DNA from 4 places in the Allobosea sp. TAF32 genome. Region 2 is predicted to be linked to each of the others. Evidence: predicted binding sites of a transcription regulator. Region 2 holds the regulator's gene; each other region holds the start of a gene.
What was found. The regulator PhoB, encoded in region 2, activates phosphate uptake and scavenging genes when phosphate is short. The targets are predictions, from matches to a motif close to TGTCATNNANCTGTCAT.
Positions count from the first base shown of each region.

Region 1: the regulator PhoB is predicted to act here: its motif matches at 2,408-2,424, upstream of AB4Z16_RS10770 (RNA degradosome polyphosphate kinase).
Region 3: the regulator PhoB is predicted to act here: its motif matches at 1,529-1,545, upstream of AB4Z16_RS12970 (ExeM/NucH family extracellular endonuclease).
Region 4: the regulator PhoB is predicted to act here: its motif matches at 1,520-1,536, upstream of ugpB (sn-glycerol-3-phosphate ABC transporter substrate-binding protein UgpB).

Region 1 covers NZ_JBFRDM010000004.1:167,066-171,274, reverse strand. Annotated here, with positions in the region: gene ppx (exopolyphosphatase) at 1-217, opposite strand, end outside; gene AB4Z16_RS10770 (RNA degradosome polyphosphate kinase) at 153-2,348, opposite strand; gene AB4Z16_RS10765 (P-loop NTPase family protein) at 2,476-3,174, opposite strand; gene AB4Z16_RS10760 (AI-2E family transporter) at 3,182-4,209, opposite strand, start outside.
Region 2 covers NZ_JBFRDM010000002.1:230,704-234,912, forward strand. Annotated here, with positions in the region: gene AB4Z16_RS05675 (LysR family transcriptional regulator) at 1-552, shown strand, start outside; gene AB4Z16_RS05680 (SpoIIAA family protein) at 607-993, shown strand; gene AB4Z16_RS05685 (DUF3175 domain-containing protein) at 1,010-1,294, shown strand; gene AB4Z16_RS05690 (hypothetical protein) at 1,546-1,725, opposite strand; gene phoB (phosphate regulon transcriptional regulator PhoB) at 1,833-2,531, opposite strand; gene phoU (phosphate signaling complex protein PhoU) at 2,543-3,262, opposite strand; gene pstB (phosphate ABC transporter ATP-binding protein PstB) at 3,470-4,209, opposite strand, start outside.
Region 3 covers NZ_JBFRDM010000005.1:248,972-253,180, forward strand. Annotated here, with positions in the region: gene AB4Z16_RS12965 (Zn-dependent hydrolase) at 1-926, opposite strand, end outside; gene AB4Z16_RS12970 (ExeM/NucH family extracellular endonuclease) at 1,822-4,209, shown strand, end outside.
Region 4 covers NZ_JBFRDM010000001.1:824,171-828,379, reverse strand. Annotated here, with positions in the region: gene AB4Z16_RS03800 (methylated-DNA--[protein]-cysteine S-methyltransferase) at 1-159, shown strand, start outside; gene AB4Z16_RS03795 (fumarylacetoacetate hydrolase family protein) at 236-1,414, opposite strand; gene ugpB (sn-glycerol-3-phosphate ABC transporter substrate-binding protein UgpB) at 1,610-2,935, shown strand; gene ugpA (sn-glycerol-3-phosphate ABC transporter permease UgpA) at 3,009-3,890, shown strand; gene AB4Z16_RS03780 (creatininase family protein) at 3,890-4,209, shown strand, end outside.

The sequences.
Region 1 (4,209 bases), on a different contig from region 2:
GCCGGCCGAGACCGGCCATCTCCTTCTCGTTGAAGACCTGCGATGGCGCCCGCGCCAGCATCTCGTAGACGACGAGACGGACCGAGTTCGAACCGATATCGACGATGGCGATGGTGTCGGAGAGCGCAAGCCGCCCCGGCGCGTGCCGGAGCTCAGGCCTTACGGCCTCCCCGGCGCGAGAGGGAACGGGGACTTGAATTCGAGAGCGATTTTCCACGTCCGGACAGACTCGGGTTCGTCATGAAGTACTTATGCGCGTTGAACGGCTCTTCGTTCGGCGCGGGGACAATGCGGCGCGAGCCGCCATCGGGCAATATCGTCCAGCTCTGCTCGTTGTCGAGCAGGTTGGCCAGCATGATCTGATCGAGCAACTGCTGATGCACGGTCGGATTGAGGATCGGCGTCAGCGCCTCGACCCGGCGGTCGAGGTTGCGCGGCATCAGATCGGCCGAGGAAATGTAGATCTTGGCCTTGGGCGAAGGCATGCCGTGCCCAGCGCCGAAGGCGTAGACGCGCGTGTGCTCGAGGAAGCGGCCGATGATCGACTTGACGCGGATCTTCTCCGACAGGCCGGGCACGCCCGGCCGCAGGCAGCAGATGCCGCGCACGACGAAGTCGATCTCCACGCCTGCCTGGCTGGCGTCATAGAGGGCGTCGATGATCTCGGGATCGACCAGCGAATTGCACTTGCCCCAGATCGCGCCCTTGCGGCCGGCCTTTACATGGGCGACTTCCTCGGCGATGTCGTCGAGCAGGCGCTGCTTGAGGCTTGTCGGCGAGACCGCCATGCGCTCCAACCCAGCCGGCTCAGCGTAGCCGGTGATGAAATTGAAGATGCGCGCGACGTCCTGCGCGATCACCGGATCGGCGGTGAAGAAGGAGACGTCGGTGTAGATGCGGGCCGTGATCGGGTGGTAGTTGCCGGTCGCGATATGGCAGTAGCTGACGAGCTGCCCGGCTTCCCGCCGAACAACGAGCGAGAGCTTGGCATGGGTCTTGAGCTCGATGAAGCCATAGACGACCTGGACCCCGGCGCGCTCCATCTCCTTCGCCCAGCGAATGTTGGCCTCTTCGTCGAAGCGCGCCTTCAGCTCGACCAGCGCCGTCACAGACTTGCCGGCCTCTGCGGCTTCCGTCAGCGCCTTGACGATCGGCGAGTTCGCCGAGGTGCGGTAGAGCGTCTGCTTGATCGCGACGACATTGGGATCGCGTGCCGCCTGCTGCAGGAACTGCACGACGACGTCGAAGCTCTCATAGGGGTGGTGGACGAGCAGGTCCTTCTGGCGGACCGCAGCGAGGCAGTCGCCGCCATGTTCACGGATGCGCTCGGGGAAGCGGGCGTTGTAGGGCTTGAACTTCAGGTCCGACCGGTCGACGCCGACGAGCTGCGAGAGCTCGTTCAGGCCGATCATGCCGTTGACCTCGACGATCTCGTCGGCATCGACCTTGAGTTCGCGCACGATCAGCCGGCGCAGATGGTCGGGCATACCGGTCGAGACCTCGAGCCGGATGACGACGCCGAGCCGGCGCTGCTTCAGCATGGTCTCGAAGACGCGGACGAGGTCCTCCGCCTCCTCCTCGATGTCGAGATCGGAGTCGCGGATGACGCGGAAGGAGCCGGTGCCCTTGACCTCGTAGCCGGGGAAAAGCTTGCTGATGAACAGCGAAACCGCGTCCTCAAGCGTGATGAAGCGATGCAACCCCTCGCGGGCAAGATCGGGCAGCTCGATGAAGCGGTCGATCTTCACAGGCACGCGGATCAGCGCGTCGAGCTGGCGCCCATCGCTCTTGCGCTCCAGCGCCAGCGCGACGGTGAAGCCGAGATTCGGGATGAACGGGAACGGATGCGCCGGATCGATCGCCAGCGGCGTCAGCACCGGGAAGACGTAGTTGAGGAAATAGTCTTCCAGCCAGATCCTGTCCTGCGAGCCGATATCGCCCGGCTGCAGCAGGTGGATACGATTCTCATGCAGATCGTGGCGGAGTTCCGCCCAGCGCGCCTGCTGGTCGTCGGTAAGGGCCGAAACTGCTTGGCCGATCGCGACGAGCTGCTCGGCCGGGGTGAGACCGTCCTGGCTCGGCGTGACCACGCCGGCCTTGAGCTGCTCGCGCAAGCCGGAGACGCGGACCATGAAGAACTCGTCGAGATTATTCGCCGAGATCGAAAGGAAACGCAGCTGCTCCAGCAGCGGGTGGCTGCGGTTCGAGGCCTCCTCCATGACACGGCGGTTGAACTGCAGCCAGGACAGCTCGCGGTTGATGAAGCGCTCGGGCTGCTGACGCAGCGGCGCAACATCGGCCTCGCTGGAGAGCTTCTCCGGCTCGACGGTCACGGCTTCGAGAGTCATGTGATTCACCCGTGTCCTGATTGTCTTTCCGCCCATAGCGCCGTTGAAGCCATCCTAGCGTGACGTTTCGATGACGGGCGACATGATTTCGTATGACGGCACGGCCGCTCCGCAAGCACGCTCTCTTTCAGCCGGGCTCATCCGGAAACAATTCCGACAGCACCTCCTGTGCCAGCGGGCGCGTGACGCGCCGGCCGCGCTCCAGCGCGACGCGATCGAGGCGGTCCACCACCTGCCGCGCGGCAGCGAAAGAGCGCTCCATCCTGAGCGCCAGCGTCTCGATGACCGCGGTGTCGACCACGAGCTGGCGATCAATGAAGAGCTTGACGAGGAGCGCCCGCAGCAACCCGTCATCGGGCGGCTCGATCGTGGCCCCCGGCGCCAATCTGAGGCGCGACAGCAGATCCGGCACGCGCAGGCCCCAGAAGTCGGGTTCCTTGCGCGCGGTCAGCAGCAGATGTCCGTCGCGCGCCTTCATCGCGTTCATCAGGTGGAAGAGCGCGGCCTCTTCGAGCGGACCGGCATCGCAATCCTCGACGACGAGAGCCCCGCCGGAGACAAGGTGCGGGACCTTGGCCTCGGTCAGCTCCGCGGCCCGAATCGTCCAGGCATGGGCGACGCGGGCCCAGATCGCGGCGAGATGGGTCTTGCCCGCACCTTCCGGCCCGGTGAGACGCAGCCAGGCATCGGGCCATTGCGGCCAGCGCTCGACCAGGCCGTAGGCGGCCTCGTTGGACGGGCCGATCAGGAAATCCTCGACGCCGTGACGGCTGTCGACCGGCAGGTCGAAAGCGAGCTGGCGCGGGCGTGGGGGCACTTCGTTCATGCGTATGTCAGAGTTCGGCGTCGGCGCTGGACTTCGCTCGGGCTGCACGCCTGGCACCGACACCGTGATAGAGGTTGCTGGCGAGATATTGCCGCAGCGCGAAGCGGCAGAGCACGCCGATGACGGCCGCAAGCGGCACCGCCAGCAGCAGGCCGACGAAGCCAAAGAGCGAGCCGAAGGCAAGCAGCGCGAACATCAGCCAGACCGGATGCACGCCGATGGAGTCACCGACGAATTTCGGCTGGAAGATGTTCCCTTCGAGGAACTGCCCGGCAAGGAAGACGCCGAGCGTTGCCAGCGGCCAGGTCCAGTCCGGCCAGAACTGCACGATCGCCACACCGACCGAGAGCACGAGCCCGGTCAGCGAGCCGACATAGGGAATGAAGGACAGGAAGCCCGAGATGATGCCGATCAGCGCGCCGAAATTCACGCCGACGATGCTGAGCCCGATCGCATAGAAGGTTCCGAGCAGCAGGCAGACGAGAGCCTGGCCGCGCAGGAAGCCGGCGATGGCGCGATCCATCTCATGCAGCAGGCTGCGAATGGTGTCGCGGTGATCGAGCGGCAGCCAGCTATCGACGGTCGCGACCATCCGGTCCCAATCGACCAGCAGATAGAAGGCGATGACCGGCGTCAGGACCAGCAGCGAGAACACGCCGACGATGGCGGTGCCGCCGCTCCAGAGCGATTGCAGCAGGCCACCGACCCATTTGGTCGCCTCGCCGACGAGGTTGCCCAGCGAATTCTGCGCTTCCTGTTGCAGCTTCCCGGCGCCGAGGCGTTCAAGCCAGGGGAAACCCTTCTCCATCACCAGGGCCTGCAGCTTGGCCGCGTCGGAAGGCAGCCTGTCGACCAGCCCGGCTAGCTGCCGGCCGAGCAGCGGCGCCAGCAGCACCAGCGCCAGCACGAAGATGATGAGGAAAACGATCAGGATGACGATCGTCGCGGTCAGCCGGTTCATCCCCATCCGCTCCAGCCGGTCTGCCAGGGGATCGAGCAGATAGGCGAGCGCCAGCGCCGCGATAAAGGGCAGCA
Region 2 (4,209 bases):
GGTGTCGACGTCCAGTTCACCAACTATGTGAGCGAGAGCGAGACCGAGGAGCCGGATATCGAGATCTCTCACGGCGTCCCCCCCTGGCCCGACAGGGAGGCCCACTATCTTTTCGGCCGCGATGTCGCCCTCGTCGCCGCGCCCGGCCTCGTCGAGCGCATGGGCGGCTTTCGCCGCCCCGCCGACATTCAGAAGATGACGCTGCTGCAGCACTTCCAGATGCCGACCTTCTGGGCCGAGTTCACCGAGACCCACGACCTGCGCGGCGCGGTGCCGGAGCATACTGTGCGCTACGGCTACTATTCCGTCATCATCAGCGCCGCCGTGGCGGGGTTGGGGGTCGCGCTGACGCCGCGCTGTTACGTGGCGGACGAGTTGGCCTCGGGCGCGCTCGTCAACCCGCTCGGACTCGGCTTCACCAGCGCTACGGGCTGCTGGCTCATCCGCCCGTTGGGCCAGCCGCAACGCCCCGGCCTCGATGAATTCGTCGGCTGGCTGCGCTCCGAAGCCGCGCGGTTCGATGCCGCCACCCGTGGATCCTCAGCCGCCTGATCATCGGGCGAAACATCCGCTCTTGCCCCGCGTTGTCTGGATCAAGGAGGAGTCATGTTAACGATCCTGCCCGCACCGGACCATGTCGGCGCCTACCGCCTGTCGCAGACGCTGACCAGCGACGATCTCGACGGGATCATGGCCGATATCGACGCGAAGCTCGCACGACACGAGAAAGTCGGCATCCTCGCCGACCTCACCGATTTCACCGATATGACCTTGGCTGCCGCCTGGAAGGATGCGCGCTACAGCCTCGGCAAGCTGTGGGAGCTGCAACGCTTCCCGCGCGAGGCGGTGATCACCGACAGGGGCTGGCTTGCGGCCTTCGTTGACTTGCTCAATCCGGCGATCCCCTTCGTGACTGTCCGCACCTTCAAGCCGGAGGAGTACGAGACCGCATTGACCTGGGCCGGCGACATCGAGGGCGGACCAAACGCCTGACCGACAGGAGGACGCCATGCCCGTCCACAAGCACAGATGGTCGGCCGATATCACCAGCCGGAGCAACGCGCTCGATTTCGAGAAAGCCGTGTTCACGCGTGGCGATCCGCGCCAGATCGCGCGCTCGCTGAAGCGGTCGGCCGAGCACAGCCGCCGGCGCAAATCGGGCCCCTATCGCTCGGCGATGTCGATGCTCACCTTCTACATCAACCGCGCCGGCCGGAAACTGCCGGCCGAGCGCCGCAGGACTCTGGAAGCGGCCAAGCACAGCTTGCGCCGCCTCTTCCACCGAGAGGGCTGAAGCGCCTGCCGTCGCCCTTCAGGGGATCGACCTGAAGGCCGGTTCTCATGGCGCCTTGCCTCCCTTGCGCGCCGGATCATGCGAGTGGTGGCTGTCGCGTTCGCCGCCGCCACCCGAAACGCGAGCGTGCCGCCGGTTGTCATCGGCAAGCGGATGTCCGGCGGCTTCTTCGCGTTCTCATGCGATGAGCCGGGGCCGCCGTGCCGGATGGTCTGCGGCGCCTTGGTCGAGGTCGACGTTCGGCAACCTTCTCAACGATCCTGTTGCAGACCCTGATGGGTCGTGTTGATGCGTGTATTGCCCTGCTGGCCCTGCTGATCAGGCTGGCTCGGTCGGCGCTCGCCACCTCTGGCGCTGCGCAGATCGCGCTCGGCATGATCCGGCTCGCCCGGGCCCTTGTCGCTTCGATTGGCCGGCGGGATGGGCGGCATCTTGCTCACGGCGACCTCCTCTGGCTCGCGCTGACTTTCAGGATCAACGCGAGCGAGCAGGCAAGGTTCACCGCCAGTTGCGATGAGGAGGAGAGCTGGAGCGCCGCTCAGCTGCGCGCAAAAGTCTCGTCGAAGGCGTAGCCGGCGCCGCGCACGGTGCGCAGCGGATCCTTGGTATTGGCCGGCGTGATCGCCTTGCGCAGCCGGCCCACATGAACGTCGACGGTGCGCTCGTCGATATAGACGTCGCGGCCCCAGACGGCATCGAGGAGCTGAGCGCGCGAATAGACGCGGCCGGGCGCCTGCATCAGGAACTCGAGCAGCCGGAACTCGGTCGGGCCGAGATGCAGCTCGCTGCCGGCACGGCGGACGCGCCGGGTCGTGCGATCGAGTTCGAGATCGCCGGCGGCGAGCAGCCCCGCGACATGGCCCGGCTTGGCGCGGCGCAGCAGCGCCTGTATGCGCGCGATCAGCTCTGGCAACGAAAAGGGCTTCACCACATAGTCGTCCGCGCCAGTCGCGAGCCCGCGGACGCGTTCGGTCTCCTCGCCGCGCGCCGTCAGCATGATGATCGGCACGCGTTCGGTGTCGCGTCGCGAACGCAAGCGGCGGCAGAGTTCGATGCCAGAAAGGCCCGGCAGCATCCAGTCGAGCAGCACGAGATCAGGCGTGTGGTCGCGCAGATGCAGTTCAGCGTCATCCCCGCGCGCGACGCTGTCGACCTCGAAGCCCTCGGCCTCGAGATTGTAGCGCAGCAGCAGGGTTAGCGGCTCCTCGTCCTCGACGATCAGGATGCGTGCGGCCATGATGATCTGCTTCAGTTCCCGGTGATCGCCTCGACCTCGATATTGGTCGTGTCGAGCTTCGGCCGGTTCACGTCGAGCGAGTCGCCGGTGATGAGATAGTGAATCGTCTCGGCGATGTTGGTGGTGTGGTCGCCGATGCGCTCGATGTTCTTCGCGCAGAACAGGAGATGCGTGCAGAAGGTGATGTTGCGCGGATCCTCCATCATATAGGTCAGGAGCTCGCGGAACAGCGAGGTGTAGAGCGCATCGATCTCGTCGTCGCGGCGCCAGACGTCGAGCGCCTTCTGCTCGTTGCCGGCAGCGTAGGCGTCGAGAACGTCCTTGAGCTGCGCCTGCACCAGGCGGCTGATGTGCTCGAGCCCGACCACGGCGCGGTGCGGCGGCTGGAACTGGCCGGCGATGGCGACGGCGCGCTTGGCGATGTTCTTGGCGAGATCGCCGACGCGCTCGATATCGGCGGCGATGCGGATCGCCGAAATCAGCTCGCGCAGGTCGTTGGCGAGCGGCTGGCGCCGGGCGATGGTCAGTACCGCCTTTTCCTCGACGTCCCGCTGGAGGTTGTCGAGGCGCTGGTCGGCCGTGATGATCTTCTGGGCAAGGCCGGTGTCCCGGCGCACCAGCGCCACGGTCGAATCGCCGAGCATGCGCTCGGCCATGCCGCCCATTTCGGCGAGGCTGCGGCGGATGCCTTCGAGATCGGTATCGTAGGAGCGGACGATGTGGTCGGTCATGGGCGGCGTGTCCTCTAGATCATTAGCGCCGGTGCAGCGTCGTCGTTTTCAGGTCGGCATGCTCAACCCTCAGCCCTCATCCTGAGGAGCAAGCGAAGCTTGCGTCTCGAAGGATGCTCCGGTTGGTTCCGGAGCCTCCTGGACCATCCTTCGAGACGCCGCTCGCGCGGCTCCTCAGGATGAGGGCTGCTGGTTTGAAACCGGTCTTCAGCCGAACCGGCCGGTGACGTAGTCCTGCGTCTGCTTCTTGGCAGGGTTCATGAAGATGGTATTGGTCGGCGCGAATTCGACGACCTCGCCCAGATACATGAAGGCGGTATACTGCGAGATGCGGGCCGCCTGCTGCATGTTGTGCGTGACGATGGCGATGGTGAAGTCGCTCTTCAGCTGCTCCAGCAGATCCTCGATCTTGCCGGTCGAGATCGGGTCAAGCGCCGAGGTCGGCTCGTCGAACAGGATCACTTCAGGCTTCTGGGCGATGGTTCGCGCGATGCACAGGCGCTGCTGCTGGCCGCCGGAGAGACCCATGCCGGAGCTCTTCAGCTTGTCCTTGACCTCGTCCCAGAGCGCGGCACGGCGCAGCGCGCCCTCGACGCGGTCGTCGAGCTCGGACTTCGGCGGCTTCTCGTAGAGGCGGATACCGAAGGCGACGTTGTCGTAGATCGACATCGGGAAGGGCGTCGGCTTCTGGAACACCATGCCGACGCGCGAGCGCAGCTCGTTCACATCGACATCGTTCGAGATGATGTTGCGCCCGTCGAGCATGATCTCGCCGGTGGCCTTCTGCTCCGGATAGAGCGAGTAGATCCGGTTGAAGATGCGCAGCAGGGTCGACTTGCCGCAGCCCGACGGGCCGATCAGCGCGGTGACGTGCCGGTCGCGGAAATCGAGATTGATGTTCTTCAGCGCCTTGTGCTCGCCGTAGTAGAAATCGAGGTTCTTCACCG
Region 3 (4,209 bases), on a different contig from region 2:
GCGCGGCGGACGCGCTCTGCCATGACCTCGGAGGTTTCCGGATCGGGATGGCGGACGTCGCAGACGGCCTGCGCCCAGTCGGAGAGGATGCCCGGCTTGTTCGGCCAGGCGACGAGCCTTGCCGCAGTGGCCTTGCCGCCGCCGCCGGCATAGGCCCAGCCGATCTCGTCCGTCTCGACCAGAAGGCGCGCGCCGGCGAGAAGCGCATTGCGCCGCCGTTCCATCGGCCAGGGGCCGGTATGGGCGGTCTCGCCCTTGAATTCCACCAGCATGCCGGTGCTCGGGAAGCCGCCGGTCACGACGCCGATCTGCATGCCGTCGCGGTCGAGATAGTAGCCTTGCTCGATATGGAACTCGAAATAGGCATCGAAAGCGTGCGGCTGGGCCTCCATCTCGCCGCGATAGCCGATCTGCTCCAACTCTTCGCCGATCGACTTGCCGTCATCGTCGCGGCGCCCCTGCGCCCAGTCCAATGCGTAAGCGCCGACGAAGCAGCCGGAGCCGACCATCGGCGGCGAGAAGCGGGCGCCTTCCTCATTCGTCCAGTTGACGATCTCTATCGGCCTGCGCGTGCGGTGGCCGAGCGCATCCAGCGCCCGGCAGACTTCCAGCCCGCCGAGAACACCGGCGATGCCGTCGAAGCGGCCACCATTGATCTGCGTGTCGAGATGGCTGCCCATCACGACGGGCGGGAGGGTGTCGTCGGTTCCGGCGCGGCGCGCGAAAATATTGCCCATGCCATCGACGCGAACCGCGAGGCCCGCCTCGCGGCACCAGGCGACGAACTGGTCGCGCATCTGCTTGTCCGCATCGCCGAGGGCGAGGCGCGACAGGCCGCCCGGGCGGCCGGGGCCGATCTCGGCGGAGCGTTCGATCGTGCTCCAGAAGCGCTCGATATCGATGCGAAGCTTGTCGGTGCCGGGCATGGCGATCTCCTCGCCCGCCGCGACGGCGGAGGCGAATAACGGGATGAAGCGCGGTGGCATCCGGATCTGACGGCCGCCGGCAACGGCACAAGGATTGAGCGATACGGCCGGGCGGGCAAATAGATATTGCCTATGCTTGCCATTGGGTGCCGATCGAGATGACCTAAGCGCCCGCTTGCGGGATCATTCGAAGCCGGTTTTTGGCAGCTCCGTTGCCGCAGCTTCGCGTTGGAGGCCGGTGAGGCCATCGGAGCCTGACCCATCGAAAATACCCATGCCCCCCGTTGCCAGAATGGATTCGTGTGTGCCGCGAGCCTGTCATAGCTTGGCGTCGATACCGGATGACCGGCATTGCGGCGTTGCCGGGACTATGGCGTTGACCTTGGTGTCTTCCGCGTTGAATTTAAGTTTATATAAGTAATATTTATCTGTTTGCCACGCGTATCTCGCTATATCTGTGGCTGTGAATAAATTTAACGTCCTTTCCCGATGCAATTTTCCGGGAACAAATGTCCATTCAATCGTTCATTTCTTGAAATGACGTCGACATGGCGCATTGAATTTCGATTCAATTCTCGAATTAATTTGTTTCGTTAATGAAGCGTTAAACAACCGTCATCTTGGACGGGTCAAAAGCCCGCATCCGGCTCGCCTTATGCGGGCCGGCCACCCGGTTGGCGGCGGCCGGGGTTTCGATGTGCTGGCTAAAAAGGATCTGCCCGTGACGTGCTCCGGTTCGATCGACTTCGTCTGAACATCGCCCGCAATCGCCCGGGCTCCTGCGGGAGCACGGGCAATCCGTAACGATCAATGCCGAGCGCGGCGGGGCGGATTGTGCCCGACGCCGCCCTTCGCCTCCACGTCAAACCCCGGATCGGGAACAGGGATTTCAGCCATGGCGCTCAGTAAAGGTTCGATTGCGTTCGTCGGTTTCAATGCCGACGGCAATGACAACATCGCTTTCGTGGCGCTCACGGAAATTCCGGCCGGCGAGACCATCATCTTCGAGGATAACGAGTGGAACGGCTCGGCCTTCGCCGACACCAATGAGGGAGCGTTCAGCTGGACCTCCGCGGGCGTCGCAGCCGGCACGATCGTGCGCATCGACAATATCGGCGCGGGGACGATCTCGGCGAGCACCGGCACCGCGGTCGCATCCGTGGCCGGACGCGGCACCAACCGTGGCATCGGCGCGGCCGACGAGACGATCTACGCCTATCAGGGCTCGGCCTCGGCGCCGAACTTCATCACGGCTATCGCCAATGGCGGTTTCAACAGCGCCAACGGCGTGCTGACCAATACCGGCCTGACCGCGGGCGCGGATGCGCTCGACCTGAGCACGCTCGATGACGACACCGACATCGCCGCCTTCAACGGCGCGCGCAGCGGCGGCGCCTCCTTCGATTCCTATCGCGCGGCGATCAACACGGCCTCGAACTGGGTCAGCCAGGACGCGACCGGCGATCAGAGCAACGATGGCACCGCCCCGGACGTGCCGTTCTCGGCGCAGTCCTTCACCGTGGCGGGCGGCGGCGCGGTCTCGGTCTCCTCGGTCACGGTCGACGCGGCCTCCAAGCCTGAGGGTCAGAGCTTCCTCTTCACGGTCACGCTGAGCCAGGCCGCGGCCACCGATACCGTCGTCAACCTCGCCGTGTCGGGCGCGACCGGCGACATCGGCAGCGTTCCCGCCGCGGTCACGGTCCTTGCCGGCCAGACCACTGCAAGCTTCAGCGTAGCGACGATCGACGACGCCGTGGCGGAGCCCGACGAGAGCTTCTCGGTCACCGCGACGCTGGGCACCTCCTCCCAATCGGCCAGCGCGACGATCGTCAACAACGACGGCACCCCGATCACCCTGATCAGTGCCGTGCAAGGCACCGGCCTCGGCAGCACGATGGTCGGCAAGACCGTCACGGTCGAGGCCATCGTCGTCGGCGACTTCCAGAACAGCGACGCCGACGGCGCCCGCAATCTCGGCGGCTTCTGGCTGCAGGAGGAGGCTGGCGACTCCGACGGAAACGCCCTGACCTCCGAAGGCATCTTCGTGTCCTATGCCAGCCTGGGCGTCGATGTGAAGGTCGGCGACAAGGTCAGCGTCACCGGCGTGGTCGCCGAGAATTTCGGCAATACCGAGCTCAACGCCTCCACCGTCGCGATCGTCCAGGCCGGAGCGGTGGCCGACGTGAACAGCATGGCGGTCGAGATCGACCTGCCGAGCGTCGGCGTGCAGACCGCCTCGAACGGCACCTATGTCGCCGATCTCGAGCGCTACGAGGGCATGCTTGTCCGCTTCACCGAGACGCTCACCGTCACCGAGCAGTTCAATCTCGACCAGTTCGGCGAAATCCGCCTGGCCCAGGGTGAGCGCCCGAACTCCTACACCGTCGATCACGATGCCAGCGTTTCCGGCTACGACGCGCATCTGCGCGACATCGCCTCGCGCTCGGTCATCTTCGACGACGGCCGCAGCGTCTCCAACCCCAATCTCGACAACACCGTCGTCGATGGCGACTACAACGCCACCACCGCGCCGCGCATGGGCGACACCATCACCGGTCTCACCGGCGTGCTCGACTACGACTTCAACCAGTTCCGCGTGCACGCGGTCCAGAACGGGCCGGGCATCAACGACGTGGTCTCGGCCAATCCGCGGCCGACGAGCTATCCGGATGTCGGCGGCACGCTGAAGGTCGCGAGCTTCAACGTGCTCAACTACTTCACCACGCTCGACAACGGCCAGCTCACGACGAACGGCTTCGAGCCGCGCGGCGCCGAGACGCAAGCAGAGTTCGACCGCCAGACCGCCAAGCTGGTCAACACGATCCTGTCGCTCGATGCCGACGTGCTCGGCCTGATGGAGTTGGAGAACAACTTTATCGAGGGGTCGAGCGGCAACGCCATCGACTATCTCGTCGACCAGCTCAACAGCGTCTCCGGCTCCTTCAAGTTCGACTGGGTGCGTCCGGGCCAGAACTTCGTCGGCGGCGACGCCATTGCGGTCGGCTTCATCTACGACGTCACTTCGGTGCGCGTCTCCATCGACACCCACATCGCGATCCTCGACGACAGCGACGTTTCGTCCGAGCTTCTGGGCCAGAGCACGCTCGGCCGCATCTTCAACGGCGAGAACACCAGCCGCGCGGCGGTGGCTGTGACCTTCGAGGAACTCGCCAGCGGGGGTGAGTTCACCGCGGTCGTCAACCACTTCAAGTCGAAGGGCGGCTCCGGCACCGGTGAGGATGCTGACATCAAGGACGGCAACGGTGGCTGGAACAACCAGCGC
Region 4 (4,209 bases), on a different contig from region 2:
CGCGCCGTCGGCATGGCGGTGGGCAAGAACCCGATCTCCTTCGTGGTGCCCTGCCACCGCGTCATCGGCAAGTCGGGTGCCCTCACCGGCTATCACTGGGGCCTGACGCGCAAGCGCGCCATCCTCGGTTGGGAAGCGGGTCAGGCGATCACTGGCTGAGCTTGCTGCCTACATCGGAGATACATATCCCAGAAGAGCGCGAGCGCGATCCGCCCGCGCTCTTTGCCTGCTCCGCCTAAAGCAGCCCGCGCTTCGCGAGGTGGCGCATCAGATGCGAGGCGCCGAAGGTCCAGGGCTCGCAGGCGTCGGTGCGTTTCATACGGTTGACGAGGCTGCCGAGCTCGGGCGCGGCGATGGTGACGATGTCCCCGTATTTATGGGTGAAGCCGCCGCCCGGTGCGTCGCGATCCTTGATCGGCGCGAACATGGTGCCGAGGTAAAGCGCCGCCCCGTCCGGATACTGGTGATGCGGGCCGATCATCTGTGCCGCGAGATCGGCCGGGTCGCGGCTGATCTTGGCGATCGAGGACGAGCCCTCCAGCGTGAAGCCGTCCTCGCCCTCCACCGTCAGGGTCACGGTCGTCTTGCGGATGTGATCGAGCGTGAAGCCGGCATCGAAGAAGCGGATGAAGGGGCCGACGGCTGCCGCCGCGTTGTTGTCCTTCGCCTTGCCGAGCAGCAGGGCCGAGCGGCCTTCGACATCGCGCAGATTGACGTCGTTGCCGAGCGTCGCGCCGACGATCCGCTCGTCCGAGGCGACGATCAGGACGATCTCCGGCTCCGGGTTGTTCCAGCTCGACGCCGGATGCAGGCCGGCATCGGCGCCTGTGCCGACCGTCGACATCGCCGGCGCCTTGGTGAAGATCTCGGCGTCCGGCCCGATGCCGACTTCGAGATACTGGCTCCATGCCCCCTGCTTGATCAGCACCTCCTTGAGATGCATCGCCTCGGGCGAGCCGGGCTTCAGCTTCGAAAGGTCGTCGCCGATCAGTTTTCCGATCTCCGTGCGGATCGTCGCGGCGGCGGCCGGGTTGCCGCGCGCCTTCTCCTCGATGACGCGTTCCAGCATCGAGACGGCGAAGGTGACGCCGGCCGCCTTCACCGCCTGGAGGTCGAGCGGCGAGAGCAGCCAGGGGCGCTTCGGATCGCGGCCGTCGACGGGCGTATTGGCCAGGATGTCGGCGAGCGAGCCCAGACCTTCGCCTTTCGCGGTGCGCAGCGCGGCCGCCGGATCGGCGCTCTCGCAGAGGTCGCGGCTGGTCGGGAATTCGGCTGTGATGTCGACGAGCTGTCCGTCGCGCAGCGTGACCACTGCCGGGCCGCCGAGATCGGGCCGCCAGACGCGGCCGGCCAGCGCGGCGGCGCCGGCATCCTGCGGCAGGGTTGTCGAGGCGGAAAGGACGAGGCTCGTCATGATGCGGTCCGGAAAAGGCGAGGCAGGACGCGCAGATCAGCCGTTTATGCGTGAATGCGCAAGCCGGCCGCGGCCATAAGTGCCTTGCAAAAACTGTCGTCGTTTTGTCATTGAACTGTCGCCTGCGCTTCATGCTAGCTTGCGCACCAACGACAAGAACCGCGGCGGCGCCCGCCCGCGGAAGGGAGACACTCCATGAGCATCAAATCGCGCATCCTGATGTCGGTCGCCGCCTTTGCGCTCGCCGGCGCTTCGCCGGCTCTGGCGCAGACCGAGATCCAGTGGTGGCATGCCCTGACGGGCGCCAACAACGACGTGGTCGTCAAGCTCGCCGAGGACTTCAACGCCTCGCAGAAGGACTACAAGGTCGTTCCCGTCTACAAGGGCTCCTATCCCGACACGCTGAACGCCGGCATCGCCGCTTTCCGCGCCGGCCAGGCGCCGCACATCCTGCAGGTCTTCGAGGTCGGCACCGGCACGATGATGTCGGCCAAGGGCGCGATCAAGCCGGTTCATGAGGTGATGAAGGAAGCCGGCGAGAAGTTCGATCCGAACGCCTATCTCCCCGCCATCACCGGCTATTATTCGACGGCTAAGGGCGACATGCTCTCGATGCCGTTCAACTCGTCCTCGATGGTGATGTGGTACAACAAGGACGCCTTCAAGAAGGCGGGCCTCGACCCGGCGAAGCCGCCGAAGACCTGGCCCGAGACCTTCGAGGCCGCCAAGAAGCTGAAGGCCGCCGGCTACGACAAGTGCGCCGTCTCGAATGCCTGGGCGACCTGGGCCAATATCGAGCAGTTCGGCGCCTGGCATAACATCCCGCTCTCGACCAAGGTCAACGGCATGGCCGGCTTCGACGCCGTGCTGAACTTCAACAAGAGCCCGGTTTTCCTCAAGCACTGGACCAATCTGGTCGAGCTGCAGAAGGACAAGACCTACGACTACTCCGGCCGCACCAACAATGGCGAGGGCCGCTTCACCTCGGGCGAATGCCCGATCTTCCTGACCTCCTCGGGCTTCTTCGGCAATGTCAAGGCGAACGCCAAGTTCGACTGGGGCAACGCGCCGATGCCGTATTATCCCGATGTGCAGGGCGCGCCGCAGAACTCGATCATCGGCGGCGCCTCGCTGTGGGTCATGGGTGGCAAGAAGGCTGACGAATACAAGGGCGTCGCCAAGTTCTTCACCTTCCTCTCGGATGTCGATCGTCAGGTGAAGCTGCACACCGAGTCCGGCTATCTGCCGATCACCAAGGCTGCCTATGAGAAGGTCAAGGCGTCGGGCTTCTACAAGGACAAGCCCTATCTCGAGACACCGATCCTCGAGCTGACCAACAAGACCCCGACCGACAACTCGAAGGGCCTGCGTTACGGCAGCCTCGTCCAGATCCGCGACATCTGGTCGGAGGAGCTGGAGGCGGCGCTGAACGGCCAGAAGTCGCCGCAGGCGGCGCTGGACGCGGCGGCCGAGCGCGGCAACCAGATGCTGCGCCAGTTCGAGCGGACAGCCTCGCGCTGAGCGGATAGCCCTTGCATCTTCAGGCCATCCCGGACAAGTCCGTCCGGGATGGCCGTCTCGTTCAAGGAAGCCGATGCAGAAGAACGCGTACTTCCGGGGGCTGACCATCCCCTTCCTGCTGCTGATGCCGCAGCTCGCGATCACCGTCGTGTTCTTCTATTGGCCGGCGAGCCAGGCGGTCTGGCAGAGCTTCCTGCTCGAAGACGCCTTCGGCACTTCGACCGAGTTCGTCTGGTTCGAGAACTACCAGCTGCTGTTCGCCGATCCCGGCTATCTCAAGGCCTTCATCAACACCGTCATCTTCTCGACCTTCGTCTGCGTGTTCTCGCTGTCGATCGCGCTGCTCTTCGCGGTGATGGCAGACCGGCAGATCCGCGGCGCTGAAATCTACAAGACCCTGCTGATTTGGCCCTATGCGGTGGCGCCCGCCATTGCCGGCGTTCTCTGGATCTTCATGTTCGATCCCTCGCTCGGCATGCTTGCACGCGGGCTGCAATCGCTCGGCATTCCCTGGAACCCGCGGCTCAACGGCAATCACGCCATGCTGCTCGTCATCCTCGCGGCGACCTGGAAGCAGATCAGCTACAATTTCCTGTTCTTCCTCGCCGGACTGCAGTCGATCCCGAAGAGCGTGATCGAGGCTGCCGTCATCGACGGCGCCCGGCCGATGCGTCGCTTCTGGACCATCGTCTTCCCGCTGCTCTCGCCGACGACCTTCTTCCTGCTCGTCGTCAACATCGTCTACGTCTTCTTCGACACCTTCGGCATCATCGATACCGTCACCGGCGGCGGTCCCTCGGGCGCGACCGAGACGCTGGTCTACAAGGTTTTCTCCGACGGCAAGGGCGGCTCCAATCTCGGCGGCTCGGCGGCGCAGTCGGTGATCCTGCTGATCATGGTCATCGGAATGACCGCGATCCAGTTCCGCTTCATCGAGCGCAAGGTGAGCTACTGATGGCCTCCGTGCTCTGGATGGACCTAACCGCCGAGGAGCTACGCGCCAAGGCGGCGAAGGACGCGATCGTCGTTCTTCCCGTCGCCTCGATCGAGCAGCACGGGCCGCATCTTCCCGTCGGCGTCGACACCATCCTTTGCAGCGGCGTCTGCAAGGCCGCGGCTGAGCGTGCTGATGATGTCGATGTCGTCGTCGCGCCGACGCTGTGGTGCGGCATGGCCGAGCATCACATGGCCTTCGGCGGAACCTTCACCTTCGATATCCCGACCTATCGGGCAGTGCTGCTCTCGCTCCTGAAGAGTATCGAGCGCCACGGTTT